Botrimarina mediterranea: one gene and its partner. The main gene of each other region encodes a partner of the protein of the gene in region 2 in a complex. Links are inferred from orthologs where the notes say so. Each region holds a gene or a part of one and is shown on either strand. Other genes may lie near its edges. The genes, in order: secY and secA.

The links.
Region 1: the proteins of secA (region 2) and secY are in contact, whole or in part, in a crystal structure (PDB 3DIN), measured with the Thermotoga maritima proteins. The link is inferred for Botrimarina mediterranea from one-to-one orthologs. Residues at the interface, in WP_004082002.1 of Thermotoga maritima: Glu261, Ala262, Arg263, Lys300, Ala301, Arg302, Thr303, Ile304, Ile305, Leu323, Tyr324, Asp325, Pro326, Val329, Ser330, Tyr333, Ile336, Lys340, Phe345, Val349, Glu363, Phe364, Tyr374, Ser375, Gly376, Gly377, Glu393, Ile395, Thr482, Ser483; in WP_004081795.1 of Thermotoga maritima: Glu108, Gly109, Glu110, Glu111, Ala236, Glu237, Arg238, Arg239, Ile240, Thr241, Ile242, Gln243, Tyr244, Ala245, Arg246, Arg247, Val248, Thr249, Gly250, Arg251, Arg252, Val253, Tyr254, Gly256, Ala257, Ser258, Thr259, Tyr260, Leu261, Pro262.

The regions. Positions count from the first base shown.
Region 1 is NZ_CP036349.1:5,625,614-5,634,602, forward strand. Bases 1,886-4,868 are described here. They hold secY (preprotein translocase subunit SecY), read right to left. Parts: upstream 4,067-4,868; coding sequence 2,705-4,066; downstream 1,886-2,704. Other genes in these bases: map (type I methionyl aminopeptidase), read right to left, coding at 1,886-1,995; Spa11_RS21655 (adenylate kinase), read right to left, coding at 2,006-2,581; rplO (50S ribosomal protein L15), read right to left, coding at 4,437-4,868. In the rest of the region: rpsM (30S ribosomal protein S13), read right to left, coding at 84-467; rpmJ (50S ribosomal protein L36), read right to left, coding at 611-724; more of map, read right to left, coding at 1,093-1,885; more of rplO, read right to left, coding at 4,869-4,958; rpsE (30S ribosomal protein S5), read right to left, coding at 4,955-5,458; rplR (50S ribosomal protein L18), read right to left, coding at 5,524-5,892; rplF (50S ribosomal protein L6), read right to left, coding at 5,983-6,522; rpsH (30S ribosomal protein S8), read right to left, coding at 6,627-7,028; Spa11_RS21690 (type Z 30S ribosomal protein S14), read right to left, coding at 7,150-7,335; rplE (50S ribosomal protein L5), read right to left, coding at 7,434-7,994; rplX (50S ribosomal protein L24), read right to left, coding at 8,115-8,480; rplN (50S ribosomal protein L14), read right to left, coding at 8,539-8,907. UniProt on the Escherichia coli protein: The central subunit of the protein translocation channel SecYEG. Consists of two halves formed by TMs 1-5 and 6-10.
Region 2 is NZ_CP036349.1:5,087,859-5,098,129, reverse strand. Bases 379-4,643 are described here. They hold secA (preprotein translocase subunit SecA), read right to left. Parts: upstream 4,278-4,643; coding sequence 579-4,277; downstream 379-578. Outside these bases: Spa11_RS19590 (hypothetical protein), read right to left, coding at 1-4; Spa11_RS19585 (hypothetical protein), read right to left, coding at 1-246; Spa11_RS19575 (tetratricopeptide repeat protein), read left to right, coding at 4,815-6,218; Spa11_RS19570 (hypothetical protein), read right to left, coding at 6,625-7,107; Spa11_RS19565 (DEAD/DEAH box helicase), read right to left, coding at 7,429-9,213; Spa11_RS19560 (hypothetical protein), read right to left, coding at 9,200-9,670; Spa11_RS19555 (hypothetical protein), read left to right, coding at 10,068-10,271. UniProt on the Escherichia coli protein: Required for protein export, interacts with the SecYEG preprotein conducting channel.

The DNA of each region.
Region 1 (8,989 bases), 530 kb from region 2 along the record:
GTCTCGGTTGGTTGAAAGCGATTGATTGAGTGTTGGTTACGCGCCCGGACCCTCGATGGAGCCCAGGCTGTGACGCCCGACGATCAGCGGAGGTCCTTGACGCCCTTCTTGCCGGCGACGGTCTTCTTCGGACCCTTGCGGGTGCGGGCGTTGGTCTTGGTGCGCTGGCCGCGGACCGGCAGGCCGCGGCGGTGACGCACGCCGCGATAGCAGGCGATGTCCCGCAGGCGGGCGATGTTTTGCGACACCTGCCGACGGAGCTGACCCTCGACCGTGTAGTCCTTGTCCAACAGAGCGGCGATGCGAGCCGCCTCGTCCTCGGTCATCTCACGGGCGCGGGCCGTCGGATTGACGCCGGCCTTCTCGCACAACTCGCGGGCGACCCGAGGGCCGACGCCATAGAGGTACTGCAACGAGATCACCGTCGGACGGTCGCCGGGGATGTCGACACCTTGGAGACGTGGCATTGAGAACGCTCTTCGAAGAAGACTGCTTGGAGGAATCGTTGAATGGGAACTGCTGCTCGACAGACTTTGCCGGCCTGGGTGGGTTGCAACCGCCCGGCCAGCCATCCCGCCCAGGCGGGTCGCAACCGCCGGGCAGAAACACGTCAGCCTTGCCGCTGCTTGTGACGCGGGTTTTCGCAAACGACACGGATCACGCCGCGACGCTTCACGACCTTGCACTTGGCGCAGATCCGTTTAACGCTGGCTCGGACTTTCATCGGTATCTCGCTTGTGGCCGCGTAGGGCGACCGCCGGTGGGCGACACGTGGCGGCCCCGCTGAAGCAGCCGGGACCGTAGGCGCGTCGCTTGTTTTCTGGAGTTGTTCCCCCGCGGCGCCCTATCGGGGCCCGGGAAACGTAGAGAATCGAGGATAATAGGGGATGGCGCTAGGGTTGTTCAACCCCTCTTGTCAAGGTTTCTGTCTCGGCAAGCGGGTCGGTTGGGTAAAGCGGGGCGACGGGCGGGGTTGCGCTGCGGACCGGGGGCTGCCGCCACCCGGCTAAGACCCAAAAGTTGGATCACGCAACCGAGACGCCTCAGCCGCGGGCGGAAGCCCCCGGCCGAACCACCAGGACGGTCCCCGCCTCAATCCTCCAACAACTCCAACTCGTCGTCCGCCGGCGCTTCGGTGAGCCGCTTAGGCCCGTCCCTGGTGATCGCGATCGTGTGCTCGAAATGGGCGCTCGGCTTCCCGTCGATCGTGACCTGGGTCCAGTGGTCGCGGAGCATCTTCACCTGCTTGCTCCCCATGTTCACCATCGGCTCCACGGCGATCACCAGCCCCGGCTCGATCCGGAAATCGCCCCGCCCGCGGAGCGAGCGGCTCACGAAGTTCGGCACCTGCGGGTCCTCGTGCATCTTGCGGCCGATGCCGTGACCCACGAAGTTCTCGACCGACGAGAAGCCGTGGTCTTTGACGTACCGCTCCATCGTCGAGGCGACCTGGCTCCAGCGCGTCTTCACGCAAAGCAGGTCGAACGCCAGGTCGAGGACCGCCTGCGTGCAGTCGAGCAACCGCTGCACGTCGGGAGCGACCTCGCCCACCTTGTAGGTGTAGGCCGCGTCGCCGCACCAGCCGCCGATCCGCACGCCCGTGTCGAGGCTGAGGATGTCCCCCTCTTTGAGCGGAACGTCGTCCGGGATGCCGTGGACGACCGCGTCGTTCTTCGACATGCAGGTGACAGCCGGGAAGGCGGGCTTCCCTTCGTCGTGGTTGGGGTAGTTGAGGAACAGCGGCGTGCCGCCCCGGCTCTTGAAATACGCGGCGATGGCGGCGTCGATCTCGCGCGTCGTGGCGCCGGGCCGGACCATCTCCGTGGCGATCTGGTGGGCTTTCCACACGGCCAAGCCCGACCGGCGCATCAACCGGATTTCGCGTTCGGACTTGAGCTGGATCACCGCGCTGGCCGCTGCTTGCTGCTTTGAAGGTGGATTGACTGGTTGGCGTTGCTCGGCGTCGGCACGACGCGACTCACGGCAAGCGTTCAAAAAGGCGAGCCTAACGCTTCGCCGCTTTGGCCCGGATGTCATCGAGCGCGTCGCAGACCCGCTTGAAGACCTCGTCGGGCGTGCCGACCGCATCGACGCACCGCAGCACGCCTCGGTTATCGTAATACTCCGCCAGCGGCGCCGTCAGGACCGCGTAGTGCCGCAGTCGCTCACGGATGGTCGCCTCGCTGTCGTCCGAGCGGCCGCGGTCGTGGAGCCGGTTGAACAGCTCGTCCTCCGGGACGACGAACTCGATCGCCGCGTCGAGGGGCGCCCCGCAATCGACGAGCAGGTCGTCGAGCGCCTCGGCCTGGCCAAGCGTCCGGGGGAACCCGTCGAACAGGTAGCCTTTGGCGCAGTCGTCCTTGGCGAGCCGGTCGCTGACGATGGCGACAACCATCGCGTCGGGCACAAGGTGGCCCTTGTCGAGATACTTACCGGCCTCCAAGCCGATCGGCTCGTGGCGATCACGGGCTTGGCGAAGCACGTCGCCGGTCGAGAGTTGCTTGACGCCCAGGTGCTCGGCGACGCGGACCGCTTGGGTGCCCTTGCCTGCTCCTGGGGGTCCGATGAAGACAACTCGCATAGTTCCGCGTCCCTCCGCCGGCGGGCCGGCGATCTCTGGCGCCTGATAACAGTCGCCTTCATTTCACGCCGGTGATTCCCCAGCGAGCGCGCGATGAGCGTCCTCGTGCTCCCCAGCAGCCGCCTACTCCAGCAGGCCTTTGTAGTTCCGCATCACCAAGTGGCTATCGATCTTCTGCACCAAGTCGAACGCGACGCTCACCGCGATCAGCAGGCTCGTGCCGCCGTAGAACATCGCGATGCCCCAAGGCACGTTGAGCCCCGTGACGATCAGCGACGGGATGATCGCGATCAACGCCAGGAAGCCGGCGCCGACGTAGGTGATCCGGAACATCACCTTCTCGAGGTAGTCCGCCGTCCGCTTACCCGGACGGTAGCCCGGGATGAAGGAACCGAAATTCTTCAGGTTCTCCGACATGTCCTTCGGGTTGAAGGTGATGGCGGTCCAGAAGTAACAGAAGAAGTAAATCAGCACGAGGAACAGCAGGTTGTAGAAGAACGACTGCTGGTTGAACGCCCCGGCGAGACCCGAGAAGAGCGACTTCCAGAAACCGTCGTCCCAGCCCTGCACCATCGGGTCGAGTTGCTGGAGGAACAGGCCCGGGAACATCAGCAGGCTGCTCGCGAAGATGATCGGCATGACGCCCGCCTGGTTGACCTTGAGCGGCAGGTAGCTCTTGCCGCCGCCGACGACGCGGCGCCCGCGCTGGTGCTTGGCGCTCTGCATCGTGATGCGTCGTTGGCCGAGCGTGATGAAGACCGTGCCCACCACGACGCCGATGAACATCGCCGCCAGCAGCATCAGTCGCGGGGGGTCGAGCTTCGCCGCATCGCCCAGCGTCAGCGACGAAATCTGGTAGAGCTCCAAGCCGGCGTAAGGCATCTGGGCGAGGATGCCCGCCATGATCAGGAGGCTGATGCCGTTGCCGATGCCGTACTCGTCGATCTGTTCGCCGAGCCACATCAAAAAGATGGTGCCCGCCGTCATGGTAAGGACCGAGACGACCGTCCACCCTAAATACATATTACCGGTCGCGGAGTTCACGAACTCCGCCGACACCAGCCCCTGCGAGTTCGCGAACGACGTCACGAAGAACCAACTCTGGATCAAACAGAGAAAGACCGTCGCGTACCGCGTGTATTCATTGATCTTCTTACGACCCGCTTCGCCCTCCTTCTGGAGGGCTTCCAATGACGGAATCACGCTCCCGAGCAGCTGGAAGATGATCGAGGCGGAGATGTAGGGCATGATGCCCAGGCCGAAGATCGTGATGTCGTTCAGCTTGCTGGCGCTGAGGATCGCCACTTGTTGGAGCATGCCATTAAGGCCGCCCTGAGACTGCTGGAACTGCTGGATCTTCTCGGTATCAACAATCGGCAGGCTGATCTGAAAGCCCACCCGATAGACGCCGAGCAGAAAAAGCGTCAGCAGAATCTTCTTACGAAGCTCGGGGATCTGCCAGACGACGCGGAGCTTCTCGAACATGGGTAAGAACGCAATCCGTTGTGCCTGTGCGGACCGTGACGCGTTGGGCCTCGAAACGTGGAGCCGCCTACAAGCGTCGGGCCGTTGGAAATTATGGGGCGGTTGGCAGCCACGAAGACCGTGTCCCCCGGCAGAGCCGACTCCCTTTTCAGGAGGCCCGCCCCGCTGAGAGAGACTCGCGGCGAACCGGGAGCCTCCACCGAACCTAAGACATTAGGCCGCGGGGCCGTTTCGATGCAAGCCCGCCGGTGCGCAGGCCGCCCTCACGAATCCGGCGGCTACAACTTCAGCAGAGCCAACTCAACTCCAGCCCAACTTAACTGCAACAGAGCCCCTCCGGCCCACTTCATCGAAGCGAGCACCGCAGGACTCACGACTTCTTCGCGGCGGCAGCCGCCTTCTTCTCAGCGCGGATCGCCCGTTGCTTCTCGATCACCGGCTTGGGGCCGGGGACCACTACCATCTCGGCGCCCGCCTTCTCGATCTTCTCAACGGCCGATTTGCTGAAGCGGTGCGCGCTGATCTTGACCTTCTTGGTCAGCTCGCCGTCGCCCAGGACCTTCAGCTCGTCGAAACGCCCCTTGGCGACGTTCTTGGCCACCAGGGCCTCGATCGTCACCTCGGCGCCAGCGTCGAACGCCGCGTCGATCTCGCCCAAATTGACCACGACGACCGTCTTGGCCCACTTGTTGTTAAAGCCGCGCTTCGGGATGCGCTGCCAGATGCGGGTCTGACCGCCGGCGAACATCGCGTGCGGCTTCGAGCCCGCGCGCTGACCGGCGCCATTGCGGCCGCGACCGGCGAGCTTGCCGTGGCCGGAACCCGGGCCACGACCGATACGCTTGCGGGCGCGATTCTTGGTAATACCGCGGTGGACTTCGTTCAGAATCATGACAACGTAACTCCCCGGAGCCGCTCGATGTCGGCCTTCGTACGGAGCTTCTTAAGGGCTTCGATCGTCGCCTTAACGAGCGGGACCGGATTATTCGAGCCGAAGCTCTTGGTAAGAATGTCGTGGATGCCGGCCGACTCGCAGACGGCCTTCACCGCGGCGCCGGCGATCACACCCGTACCTTCGGAGGCCGGCACGAGGATCACCTCGGCGCCGCCATAGGTGCCCTTCACCGTGTGCGGGATCGTCGAGCCCTGCATCGGGACGGCGATCATGTTCCGCATCGCGGCCTTGCGGGCCTTCTCGACGCTGGGCGGGACTTCGTTGGCCTTGCCGTAGCCGTGGCCGACCTTGCCCTTGTTGTCACCGACCACCACGAGCGCGGCGAAGCTGAAGCGGCGGCCGCCCTTCACGACGGCGCTGCAGCGCTTGATCTTCACCACGTTCTCGGACAGTTCGCCCTGCTGGCGTTCGGTCTTTTCGCGTCGTTCGCGGGCCATGGGGAGAGGCTAGATGCTAGAGGTAAGGGGCTAGACCTGAAGGCTAGCCGGCATGTTGCGTTGGATCAGAACTCGAGACCGGCTTCGCGGGCCGCGTCCGCCAGGGCCGCGACGCGGCCGTGGTACTTGTAAGGGCCGCGGTCGAAGCAGACCGCTTTGAAGCCAGCGGCGGTCGCCTTCTCGGCGATCGCTTTGCCCACGGCGGCGGCGGCGTCGGCGTTGCCGCCGTACTTCACCGTACTGCCCAGCTGCTTGTCCTGCGTCGAAACGGCGGCCAGGGTCTTGCCGGCATCGTCGTCGACCAACTGCACCGCGATGTTACGCAGCGTGCGGGTGACGCAGAGACGCGGCCGCTCTGCCGTTCCGAGGAGGCGCTTGCGGACACGGAACTTGCGTCGCGTGCGCTGTTTGTTGAGGGCTTTTTGCTTGTCCATGGTATCGATCGGATCGTTGGCGATCGGATGGTTTTGTATTTTGGCGCCGCGTGGCCGCGAGCGGATTGTCGCTTAGCAGGGTGACGGACGTTACTTCGCTGCCTTACCGGCCTTACGACGGACCTGCTCGCCTTCGTAGCGGATGCCCTTGCCCTTGTAAGGCTCCGGCTTACGCACCGCACGGACTTCGGCGGCGAACTGGCCGACACGCTGCTTATCCAGCCCCTTGATGACAATGTGGGTCTGGTCCGGGCAAGTGACTTGTAAGTCGCCGGGAATCTTCTTCTGAATCTCGTTGGCGAAGCCGACGCGGAGCTGGAGCGTGTCACCCGAGATAGCGCCGAGGTAGCCGACGCCCTGGATCTCGAGCTTCTTCTCGTAGCCCTGCGAAACGCCGACCACCATGTTCGCGAGCAGCGCGCGGGTCAGGCCGTGGAAGGCCCGGTCGGCGCGGTCTTCGCCGCCACGCGTCACGACGATCTCATTGTCCTCAACGGCGATCGACACCTCGGGGCGATGCTGATAGGTCAGCTTGCCGAGTTTGCCTTCGACGGTGATGGTGCGGTCATTGGCAACGTCGATTTTGACGCCACTGGGGATCGCAACAGGTTTCTTGCCGAGTCGGGACATTGCTTAAGAGCTGTCAGCGGTCAGCTGTCAGCGGTCAGCTCAAGGATGGAATCGTGTATCTAATAAGGCTGAAAGCCGATGGCTGACAGCTAAACGCTACCTTCTTACCACAGTTCGCAGAGCACTTCGCCACCCAGGTTCTTCTGACGCGCTTCGCGGTCGCTCAGGACGCCGCGGCTAGTGCTAACGATCGAGATCCCTAGGCCGTTGAGCACCGGACGCAAACCCTTCGCCTGCTGATAAACGCGGCGACCAGGCTTGCTCACACGGCGGATCGTCTGGATCACACGCTCGCCATTGGGACCGTACTTCAGGTCTAGGCGGAGCTGCTTGACGGGCTGGCCCTCGACCTCCTCCTCGGTCCAGTCCCAGATGTACCCCTCTCGCTTGAGCACTTCGGCTAGGCCGCGCTTCACCTTAGAGATCGGCATTTGCACGGCGGAACGCTCGACGCGTACCGCGTTGCGGATGCGGGTGAGCATGTCAGCGATCGGGTCGGTCAACATCGCGGGAGGGACTCCTCAGGGGGCCGGCGGACGGCGCCGCGAAGAAAACATCGGGGTGAATTGGATACGTAAAACTCGCAGCTTCGCTCGACGATCTAATCTCTAGCCGTCGAACAATCGGTTACCAGCTCGCCTTGCGAACGCCTGGGATCAATCCCCGGTCGGCCAACTTGCGGAAGCAAATCCGGCAAATGCCAAACTTGCGGTACACAGCGCGAGGGCGTCCGCAAAGCTTGCAACGGCACTCACGCCGTGTGCTGAACTTCGGCTTCCTCTCGGCTTTGGCGATCTTCGACTTGCTTGCCATACTGGGCCGGCTAGTGGGTTGGGCGTCTGCGACGCCAAGGTTCTTCAGTTGGATTGAAATCAAGGCCGCTTATCGCGCCTCGGCTTGCCACTCGATGCTCAGTTGTTCTCTTCGCGCTGGAACGGGAAGCCGAGCATCTCCAGCATCAGCCGGGCCTCGTCGTCCGTCGCACCACGGGTGCAGATCGCGATGTTCATGCCCTGCGGGCGGGTGTACTTGTCGGGGTTGAGCTCTGGGAACACCAGCTGCTCGGTGAGGCCGAGACTGTAGTTCCCCTGCCCATCGAACGCCTTCTTCTTCACGCCACGGAAGTCGCGGACCCGCGGCAGAGCGATCGAGATCAGGCGGTCGAGGAACTCGTACATCCGCACACCGCGGAGCGTCACCTTGGCGCCGATCGCCATCCCTTCGCGGAGGCGGAAACCCGCCACTGACTTTCGAGCCTTGCAGACCATCGCCTTCTGACCGGTGATGTCCGCCAGAGCCGACGTCGCTTCCTCGATGTGCTTCTTGTCGCTGATGGCCGAACCGACGCCCATGCTGACGACGATCTTATCCAGACGCGGCAGCGACAAGCGATTCTCCCGTCCGAGCTGCTCTTTGAGCTGCGGCAGGACTTCGCTCTCGTAGCGGTCTTTGAGACGGGCGGTGGCGATCATCTTCGTTCTGCTTGGCTAGCCGGGAAACTTCCGGCGGCTGGACGTGGCTTGTTCTTGCTGACTTCTTGGTTCTGCTGACTGCCTGGCGTGAGCACCAGGCTGTGCTCACTCAGATCGGGCTCACTTCTTGGCGGCGACTGGCTTCTTGGCGTAGGCGGCCTTCGGCGGGGCGATCTCGCCGGCCGTCGTGTCGCACTTCTTGCAGAAGCGTTCTTTCGCGCCCTCGTCGGTGTAGCGGAGGCCCAGGCGGGCGCGCTTGCCGCAGCTTTCGCAGCAGAACTGCACCTTCGAGATGTCGATCGGCATCTCCTTGCTCAAGCGGCCGCCTTGCGGGTGCTTCTGGCTCCGCTTGACGTGCTTGAACACCTTATTGACGCCCTCGACGAGCGCCTTGCCGGCTTCACGGTCGACCTTGATCACCTTGCCACGAACGCCCTTGGAGGCGCCGGCAAGCACTTCGACGGTGTCACCTGTTTTAATAAGCATGGTTGCTTTCCGCTGATTTAACCCCCGGTCAACGAACGGGGGTTAACCTCATGTTGGGTCAAACGACTTCGTTTGCGAGGCTGACGATCTTCATGAACTTGCGGTCGCGGAGCTCGCGGGCCACAGCGCCGAAGATCCGCGTGCCACGCGGGTTGTTATCTTTGTCGATCAAGACGATCGCGTTGGTGTCGAAGCGGACGTAGCTGCCGTCGGTGCGGCGCGTCGGCGCCTTTGTCCGGACGATCACGCCACGGACAACCGCCTTCTTCTTCACTTCACTGCCGGGAATGACGCTCTTAACGCTGCAGACGATGACGTCGCCCAAGCCCGCGAAGCGGCGTCGGCTGCCGCCGAGCACCTTCACGCACATCACTTCCTTGGCGCCGGTATTGTCCGCGACGTTCAGCCGCGACTGCATCTGGATCATCGTGACTTCTCGTTTACCGCGTTGTCCGCTCGGTGGATCGTCGGGGCGAGCGACTCACAAAGAGCGCTACCAACGACGGGAA
Region 2 (10,271 bases):
TCATCTTCTCACCTGCGGTGCGCCGTAGAGGTTGTCCAATTGCATCGCCCGGTCAACGTCGATATGGACGCCTACGTCGGAGTAGTCTCCGGCCATTGTAGTCAGTGGCGGCGTCAATTCGAGCACCGTGACGCGCTGCTCCAACTCCACCAACTGTGCCCGCAGAACAATCACCCACGAAGCCAGGGCGACGACAAGCGCCAGCAGAGGCCCAATCGTTAGCAGCGTCGCAAGGCGGAATCGCATCGGCATGGTCGGCTGTCTCTATTTCAGGAAGGAGCCGCAGATGGACGCAGATAAACGCGGATGTCTAACAGGACGGAATATCAGGTGATCGGCAAGTCGATGCGCGGGACGGGCTGAAGATTCTCAGCTGGTGGGACAGAGACGGGCTGCTGCTGTTCGTAAAATTGCCGCTGGCGCTCGAGCGCTTCCCACTTCGAATGGCTAGCGTTCCAAGCGAGGAGGCCTTGCAGGATGCAGATGAAGCATAGGAAGTAATTTGTTCTTCTTAGTCGTCTGGCTTTCTCAGGCGAAAGCCATCCGTGTTCATCTGCGTCCATCTGCGGCTCCCTTCCTCAGGCAGCAGAACCCGACCCCGCCCGCAAGCAGCACTGCTTGTACTTCTTCCCGCTGCCGCAGGGGCACGGGTCATTGCGGCCGACTTTTTGGTCGCGGTTGCGGATCGGCTCGGGCTTGGCGTCGGACTGCGACTGCGTCGGGTCGTCCGGGTCGGCCTGCTGCTCTTGTTGGCTCGCGGCTTCGCTGAGCGTGCTGGCCGACTCGTGCTTGGCGGTCGCCTCGGCCCAGGTGTTCGACACGAAGTCCTCGTTGAGCTGCTCCATGCGGAACACCAGGTCGGTGACGTAGGCCCCGACCGAGTCCCACATCTGCTCGAACATCCGCATGCCTTCGCGCTTGTACTCGACCTTCGGGTCGACTTGCGCGTAGCCCCGCAGGCCGACGCTCGACCGCAGGTGGTCCATCGCCAGCAGGTGTTCCTTCCAACCCTGATCGAGCACTTGCAGCAACAGCTGCCGCTCCATGCGACGCATCTCGGGGCGGTAGCGGTCCTCGACCATCCGGTCCACGAGGCGCGTCGCTTCGGCGCGGGTGAGCTTGGCGAAGGCCGCCGTGTCGAGCGCGTCCCCCGTCTCGTTCTCGAGCCAAGCGGCGAACTCGGTGAGCTTCTCCTCGGCGCCGCCGATCGACGCCAGCGTCGCCTTCGAGTCGGCCGACTTGAACAGCATCTCGACGCGGCTCTGCGCGTCCGCCGCGACCTTCGCCGCATGGGCGTTCGACTCGCGGCTGTACTCGATGAGCTGCTGGCGGATCTCTTCGCGTTGCTTGCTCTTGAGGTCGTCCAACGAGACGTTGACGCCGAAGCGGCGCGACGACCAATCGACCAACCCGTCGCGGTCGAGCGTCTGTTGCTTGGCGCCGAAGCGGTACATCGCCGCCAGGACCGGGTACTCCGCCTCGCGGGCGTCGTAGGCCTGCTCGGTACGCTCGTGAGCGACCTGCTTGATCTGGTCCGGCTCCAGCGGGGCGAGCTCCGCCGGGTCGAGCAGCACGCCGAACTTGTCGCGCATCCAGGCGCACGCCGAATCAACGCCGAAGCTCGGCTTCAGCAGCGGCTCGCCGCCCGACAGATCGACCTTGGCGAGCGCTTCGTTGGCCCGTTCGATCAGTTCGGTCGAGAGGTGATCGCGGCCGACCTTCTTGAGGTCGCGGTCACGCAGGTTGAGGCCGAACCGGGCGTTGGCCCACTTGGTGATCGCGTCCCAGTTCCATTCCGCCTCGTCGTCGGCCGGCAGGTTCTCTTCGATGGCGTCGAAGATCTGCGCCTCGGCTTGGCGTTCGGCCTCGTCGTGGGCGAGGCGGTCGGCCTCTTCGAACGACAGGTTACGGAAGTCACGCGGGTCGAGCTCGACGCCGAACGCCTTGCCGGCGCCGGCGGAGAACGACTCGATGCCGTACTTCGCGTCGAGCAGCACGTCGAGGCGCTGGTCGATCTGCTCGTGGATCATGTCCAGCAGCAGGCCGCGGGTGTTGGCGCCGTCGAGGATCTGCTGGCGGTAGCCGTAGACGCGCTGCCGCTGCGAGTTCATGACCTCGTCGTACTCGAGCAGGCTCTTCCGCGCCTCGAAGTTCATCTCCTCGCGCTTCTTCTGAGCGCCTTCGATGCGGCGTTGGACCATGCCCGACTCGATCGGCTCGCCGTCCTTGAGGCCGAGCGACTGCATCATCTTGCGGACCCAATCGCCGAAGAAGATTCGCAGCAGGTCGTCTTCGAGCGACAGGAAGAACCGGCTCGAACCGGGGTCGCCCTGCCGGCCCGAACGGCCGCGGAGCTGGAGGTCGATGCGGCGCGCCTCGTGGCGTTCGGTGCCGATGATGTAGAGGCCGCCCAGCTCTTTGACTTCCTTGCCCTGCGTCTTCATGCCGAACTCTTGGTCGATCGACTTGACCAGTTCGTCCCACTCTTCGTTCGGCACGTCGAGGCGCGAGGCGTACTTCTCTTGCAGGCGGGCCCACGCCATGGTCTCGGGGTTGCCTCCCAAGACGATGTCGGTGCCACGGCCCGCCATGTTTGTGGCGATCGTGACGACGCCCAGCCGGCCGGCCTGCGAGACGATCTCCGCCTCGCGCTTGTGCTGCTTGGCGTTGAGCAGCTCGTGCTTGACGCCGCGTTGCTCGAGTAGCCGCGACAGCCGTTCCGACTTCTCGATCGACACGGTGCCGACGAGGATCGGCCGACCGGGGAGCTGGACGTGCTTGACCTTCGACTTCTCAAAAGTCTTGGTCTCTTTCTTCGCGGCGAGCTGAAGCTCAACCTCGGTATCCGTTTCCTTGATCAGCGTGCCGATGAACCACTCGCCGTTCTTCAGCTCGACGGTCGTGTGCTTGTTGACGCGCTCGATCTCGTCGGCGAGCGCTTCGAACTTCTCCTTTTCGGTCCCGTAGATCACGTCCGGGAACTCGATGCGTTGCATCGGCCGGTTGGTGGGGATGCCGATGACGTCGAGCTTGTAGATCTGCCAGAACTCTCCGGCCTCGGTGAGGGCGGTGCCCGTCATGCCGCTGAGCTTCTTGTACTGCTTGAAGAAGTTCTGCAGCGTGATCGTGGCGAGGGTCTGGTTCTCCTGCTTGATCTGGACGCCTTCTTTGGCCTCGACCGCCTGGTGCAAGCCGTCGGACCACTGGCGGCCTTCCATCAGGCGGCCCGTGTGCTCGTCGACGATCACCACGCGGCCGTCGGCGACAACGTAGTTCACGTCGCGCTTGTAGAGGTGGTGGGCCTTGAGCGAGTTGTCGATCAGGTGCGGCCATTGCATGTTGCCGGCCGTGTAGAAGCTCTCGACGCCGGCGAGCTTCTCCGCCTCGCGGACGCCTTCCTCGGTGAGGTTGGCCGTGTGCTCTTTCTCTTTAACCTCGAAGTGCAGGCCGGGCTTCAGCGCGCGGGCGACGCGGTCGGCTTTCTGGTACTTCGTGACGTCGTCTTGGGCCGGGCCCGAGATGATCAGCGGCGTCCGCGCCTCGTCGATGAGGATGTTGTCCACCTCGTCAACGATCGCGTAATGCAACCTCCCTTGCGCCTGCTGCGCGTGCTTCGGGAAGCGGTCGTCGCCGAGCGCCGCCACACGCATGTTGTCACGCAGGTAGTCGAAGCCGAACTCGTTGTTCGTGCCGTAGGTGATGTCGCAGGCGTAGGCGTCCTGACGCTCGTCGGGCTCCATCCCCGAGTAGATCGCGCCGACGGTGAGGCCAAGGTTCGTGAACAGCGGGCCCATCCACTCCATGTCGCGGCGGGCCAAGTAGTCGTTCACCGTGACGACGTGAACGCTCCCGGCGAGCGCGTTCAGATACGCCGGCAGCGTCGCGGTGAGGGTCTTGCCCTCACCGGTCACCATCTCGGCGATGGCGCCCGAGTGGAGGATCATGCCGCCGATCAGCTGCACGTCGTAGTGCTTCATGCCGAGGAACCGCGTGCCCGCCTCGCGGCAGACGGCGAACGCTTCGACCAGCAGGTCATCGAGCGTCTCGCCTTGCTCCAGCCGCTTGCGGAAGAGCACTGTCTGCTCGCGCAGCTCCTCGTCGCTCATCGCCGCGTACTTTGGCGCCAGGGCGTTGATCGCCGCGACTTTCGGGTCCAGCTTCCGCAGGTTGCGGGCGTTGGCCGAGCCGAAGATGCCCGTCACGGTCCGTTCAAAGCGGCCGAGGACCGCGTTGATGATCGTGCCGAGGGTTTCCCAGATGCGTTCGAGCAGCTCCATGGCGAGCCTGGACTAAGTAGCGGTGTGCGGGGAGAGGGAGGCGACGCTGGGATTGCGGTAGCGGAGGGAGCTCCAGGCTCACCTGCCAAACTGGCGGACCCTCCCGCACTCTCGCACCCTGGCGGGCGGTGTGGCGGAGGGGGGACGGTTCAGCGCATGCCTCGCGGCTGCGTCGCAAGCGTCGGCGGGGCCGATGGGCCCTGCTTTGTGTCGTAACTACTTGTGGAACAAAAGTTTATCGCAATTTGAAGGCAGGGTCAACGCTGGATTTAGCCACCCCCCTGGAGAGGTTGCCAACTCCGCATAACCGCTCGACTCGGCAGCCGATACGCCCTGCGGCGGGCTTTTCATGTGCAATGCCCGTTCCACCACCGTGCCCGAAGTCCAACCTTGCGGTAAGCTGTGACCACCAGACGGGGGGAACTCCGTCCTGCCGACCGGCGACTTAGGTGGCGGAAGCCGCCCTAAGTCTCGGCATCCCATCACTTTTCATGCGATAGCACCCGACCCTTCCAGGGCTTGCCTCAAGAGGACCCCATGTCCGCTGTCAGCCGAGTTTTCTTCCCGCTCCGCGTCGCTGCTGCGGCGGGCTTCGCCGCCCTCGTCCTGTCAGGGGCAGCCGTCGCTCAGCAGGCCCAGCCCGAAGCCGCCGAAGGCGCGATGGGGGCGATCGACATCGCCGCCCTCATCGGTGATAGCGTCAGCAACCCCAGCGACGCCCGCTACAGCGACGTCGCCGAGGCGATCCAACGGTTCCGCAACCGCGACCAGCTCTCGGCCCGCACGTTCCTCGAGCGAGCGGTGCAGAAGGACCCGAAGCTGCCGCCCGTCGGCGTGCTGATGGCCAAACTGCAATTGCTGTCGGGCAACGCCGCTGGCGTGCGGCCGGCTCTTGAGCAAGCCGTCCAAGAGGACTCGGCAGGTGATCCGGAGCCCTACCTGCTGCTCGCCGAAGAGGCCCTCGCCGGCGGGCGGACCATCGAGGCCGACGCCCTATTCGACAAGGCCGTCTCGATGATCCAGTCCTACGACGCCAACGCTAAGCGCAAGCGGCAGTTCGAGATCCGCGCCTACCGCGGCCGGGCCATCATCGGCGAGCGTCGCCAAGACTGGGAGCAGGCCGAGAGCGACCTCCGCAAGTGGATCGAGCAAGACCCCGAAGAGCCCAGCGCCTACCAGCGGCTCGGCCAGGTGCTGTTCCAGTTCCAGACCGACGCCAAAGACGCCGAGGGCTTCGCGGCTTTCAAGAAGGCCAAGGAGCTGAACAAGGAGTTGCCTAGCCCGTACGTCTCAGCGGCGCTGATGTACAGCCGCAACGGCAAGACGGACCGCGCCATGCAGTCGTTCGAGAAGGCGTTCAGCGAGAGCGGCACAGACCAGACGACGCTGATCGCCTACGCGCAGGCCCTCGTGAAGGCCAACCAGTTGCAGAAGGCCGAGACGGTGCTCAAGAAGGCTCGCGAAGTCGCCACCAACGTTGACAGCGTCTGGCTGCTGTCGGGCGTCACCGCCCGGATGGCTGGCGACAACAAGGCGGCCGAGCAGTACCTGATGCGCGCCCTGTCTCTGTCGCCGATGAACCGTGACGTGCTCAACCAGCTCTCGCTGGTGCTCTTGGAGTCCGAGGCCGAAGGCGCCAAGGCCCGCGCCTTGCAGTTCGCTCAGCTCAACCAACAACTGAACCAGAACAACCCGGACATCAACGTCACGCTCGCCTGGGTCCTGTTCCAGAACGGCGACGCCCGCAACGCCACCGCCGCACTCCGCCAAGGCCTGCAAGGCGGCGCGCTGAGCCCCGACGGCAGCTTCCTGCTCGCCAAGATCCTCCTCGTGCGCGACGACAAAACCAACGCCAAGCGTCTGCTCGAGTCGGCCCTCAAGAGCGACCAGGGCATCTTCGTCGAACGCAAAGAAGCCGAGCAGATCCTCGGCACTTTGTAGGGTCCGCTGTGCGGACCGTAGTTCTCGCGCAGAGACGCGGGAATTTGAACAATAAGTCTCACGCCAAGGCGCAAAGCCGCCAACAACGTGAAAACTCAAACTTCGCGCCTTTGCGTGAGTCCTCCGACCACTTACGTGGCCGGCTCGACTTGGTCCCTCTGCGACTCCGCGTCTCTGCGCGATTCGTTTCGGCCCGCGCAGCAAAAAAGGTCGTGACAGGCCGATCCGTCGACCTGCCACGACCTTTGTCCTGAAGCAAAACACGAGCCCGTGTTTCGCCCTCCCGTCTCCGTCATCGGCATGACGATCGGCGCGGGTAAAGCGAAAGTGACGCGCCCGGTCAGGAGGCTGGTCTGGCGGTGACGACTGGCGAATTTAGAGAAACTTCGCCGCCTGCGGAGGGTGACTAGTAGCCTCTCTCGGGGTCGATCATGATCTTCCGCTGCAAAGATTGCAGGGCGTCGATCCACACCCCGCCCTCCGCAGCAGGCGCCGCCGGCGCGGCAGGCAAGGGCGCCAGCTCTCGACGTGGCGGCGCCGTGGGGTCGATTGACACGACGCCTAGCACGACGGCGGTCTCTTCCTCCATCCCGTCCGGCAACCGCTCGACTTGGCCCAGCCGAGGCTCCGTGCCGCCGATGTACGGCGTCCGGCGGCAATGCAGGTCGTTGAGGCAGGGGCAGTTGTAACGCCCGTCACACTCACCGATGCGCTCGGGGTCCCCCTGCCAGTAGACGTTGTGGCTCCGCATCGAGGTCGAAGACGCCAGCGGCATGCCGTTGGTGTAGGTCGTCACCGGATTCAACAGGCAGTTCCCCGCCATGCTCATGCCAGGAAACGCAGCGACCGTCAGCGCGGTGCGCAGCACGAGAAACGTAGTGGCGTTCATACCATTGGTTCCGCAGGAGGCGGGGCCGCGCCGAGCGGTCGGCGGCGGCATGCGGGGGGAGGGCCCTCAAGCATTACCGCGCTGTCAATGGCAAGCGCGATGGGCGGGGAGCGAATAGCGACCGGCTGTGCGTCGCGAGCTTCGCTAAACGGATCTGATGGAAGAGTTTGCGCTTGAGTAAAAGGTTACGCAGAGGAAATATTCGCTCGTGGCGCCCTCTGGTTGCTGACGCTCACGGCTCGCCGGTGAGCGATAGGCGAGCCGTGAGCGTCAGCGGCCGGAGTGAATCACCAGCGACTCAAAACCCGAAACCGTAAACCCTTACGCCGCCCCGCGCGCCGAAGGCCCGCGTAGCGGAAACAACGCAAACAACTCGTCGCGCGATAGCCCCGCCGAGCCGGCGCCGACGCCGTCGCGGAAGACCTCGTCGAACAGCTCTCGCTTCTGTTGCAGCACCTGATCGATCCGGTCTTCGATCGTCCCGGTGGCGAGCATCCGCGTCACCGTCACCGGCCCCGCGGCGCCGATGCGGTGCGCGCGGTTGATCGCCTGGTCCTCGACGGCCGGATTCCACCAGCGGTCGAAGAGGAACACATAGCTGGCGAACTGCAAGTTGAGCCCCACGCTCCCCGCGCCGTAACTCATCAACAGCACGGGGCAGTTGGGATCGTTCTTGAAACGATCCAGCACCGCGTCGCGGCGCTTGTGCGGCACGCGGCCGTGGTACTGCTCGGTCTCGTAACGCAGGCCCGACTTGCCGAGTCGCTCGGCGATCCGCTCGACCGTATCGACCCACTGGCTGAAGACGATCGCCTTGCGGCCCGAGGCGACGCACTCTTCGAGGTCGGCTTCGAGTCGGTCGAGCTTCGCGCTCGCGCCGGTCACGGGGTCGAAGTTGCAGACCTGCTTGAGTCGCAGCACGAGCTCGAAGACATGGTGGATGGTAAGCTCGCGTCCCTCGGCGCCGTCCAGCTCACGGAGGCGGATGACCCCTTCGTCTTCGGCGCGTTGATAGGTCTCCCACTGTTCGGGCGAGAGGTCGATCGACGCGTCGTGGATCATCTTCGGCGGCATGTCGTCGAGCACGAGGTCCTTCGTGCGTCGGATCACGCTGTCGCGCACCGCGTCGCCGACAGCGCGCGGCGTCATGCCCGGACGTAACAGGCCCGGCGAGACGAACTCGAAGATGCCCACGAGGTCATCGAGCGAGTTTTCGATCGGCGTCCCCGTCAGCGCCCAACTGCGGCTCCGCACCAAAGCGCGGACGGCGGAGCTGGTTGCGCTGCCAGGGTTCTTGATGCGTTGCGACTCGTCGAGCAGCACGAGGTCGTACGGCCGCTCGGCCGCGATCGCCGCGTCGCGCACCAGCGTTTCGTAGCCGACAAGGGTGACCACGGAGGTATCGTTTCGCCAGGCGAACTCCCGCCGCGCCGGCGAGCCTTCGACGATCGTGACCGACAACTCCGGCGCCCACAGCCGCAGCTCGCGGCGCCAGTTGGTCACCAACGGCTTGGGGCACACCAGCAGCACCCGCCGCGCTTCGCCACGATGCGCGAGCACCCGCATGGCGGTGATCGACTGCATCGTCTTGCCGAGGCCCATCTCGTCCGCCACGACGGCGTGGGTCCGCGGGCACAGGAAGGCGACCCCCTCCATCTGGTACGGGAACGCATCGAACGGCAGCGGTAACGATTCGGCCCGCAACAACGCTTCGATCGGCGGCTGCAAGACGCACATCAAGCGGTCCTCAAGCTTCACCATATCCGCCGGCGGTCGCACAGGGGTGCGCCGCGCTGGGCGTTCGGTCGCTTCCGCGGCGTCGGTGCGGGGCTTGCGCGGCAGGCTTGGCGACATCTTGCCGGCGAGCCACGCCTGACCCTCCGGCAGCACCGCGCCGTGCGTCTTGATGGCGAGCGACGGCCGCGGCATCGACAGCACGTCGAGCACGCGACCACGCAGCGACGCGGCGTTGTACGAACGCGTTGGCGCGAGCGGCCGCACGCAGCCATCGCTTAGGTCTCTAGAAACGCAGTGCGAAAGCTCATCGCACGACCAGCTCGTGACCTGCACGCTCGCCGCCGGCGTGTCGGCGTCATGCGGCGGCACGTTCGTCGCCTCCGGTCACCAGGCGTTGCGCCTCGCGGATCGCTTCGCGGACACGATCAAAGGGCTCGGCCGGGTCGATGGCGTCCGCGAGCGCCGCTAGCGATTCGGGGAGCGACGCGTTGATCGGCGTTTCATCGTTAAGGATGATTGTCTCAACCCCCGCAGCGCGCCCGGCGCCGGCGGTCGGCTCGTCGAGCACCAGCAGCACCGAGAGCGGCAGTTTGCACTTGCCAATCAGGGCGCCGCCGATCTGCTCGCCGCAGACGAAGTCGCGTAGCGTCGGCCCGAACAGGATCTGCTGCGCTCGGCTCGGCTGGACCGGCTCGGTGCAATGGAACTCGAGCGGCCGGCCACGGTCGCAGACGACCAGCAGGCCGCCGGTGTAGCCGTGGAGGTCGTCCTCCACCACCAAGAGGTAGCCAAACGCAGCGGGTCGCGGATCACGAGGGGCCGTCACTCGGGAGTCTCGTCGGAGGTGGCAGGCACGGGAGCAGGCACAGCAGGGACGCCCCGCTAGCACGGTGGCGGCGTCGTCCCTCCGATAAAGAGATCGGGACGCGGGACCGACCCGCTTTAGGCGTCCGCGTTTTCGTTGCGACCCGTTCTATCGGCGCCAGCGGCGCCGCCGCTGGTTTGGCGGCAAGAAAAGCTCTTGAATGACCTCAAGTCGTCGCGCCGGATGCTGGATCGGCCCGACGGGCCTCGGTAGACTGGCTGGATCGCTGTCGCTGCCTCCCGAGGCGCCGACGGCGGCGCCCGGCCCCCATCGCAGGGGGTCGCCAGCCTCGCTAGCCAGCCAATCAAGCCCCGCCGCACTGCCGGCCGCGCTTTCCTCTAGTAGCCGTCGCCGTTTGATGAGCGAAAAAAGCCTGTTGCCGCACCTCTTTTCGCAGCTCGACGTGACGACCGGCGCCCAACGCCCGACCCACGTGACCGCCCAAGACGAGCAAACGGAGTTGCTGCGGGACGTTCTCGCCGCCCAGGACCGCACCAACGAGTTGCTAGAAGAGCTGGTGGGCGCGCTCACCTCTCAGCAGCGCCGCCGCCAGGAAGAGATG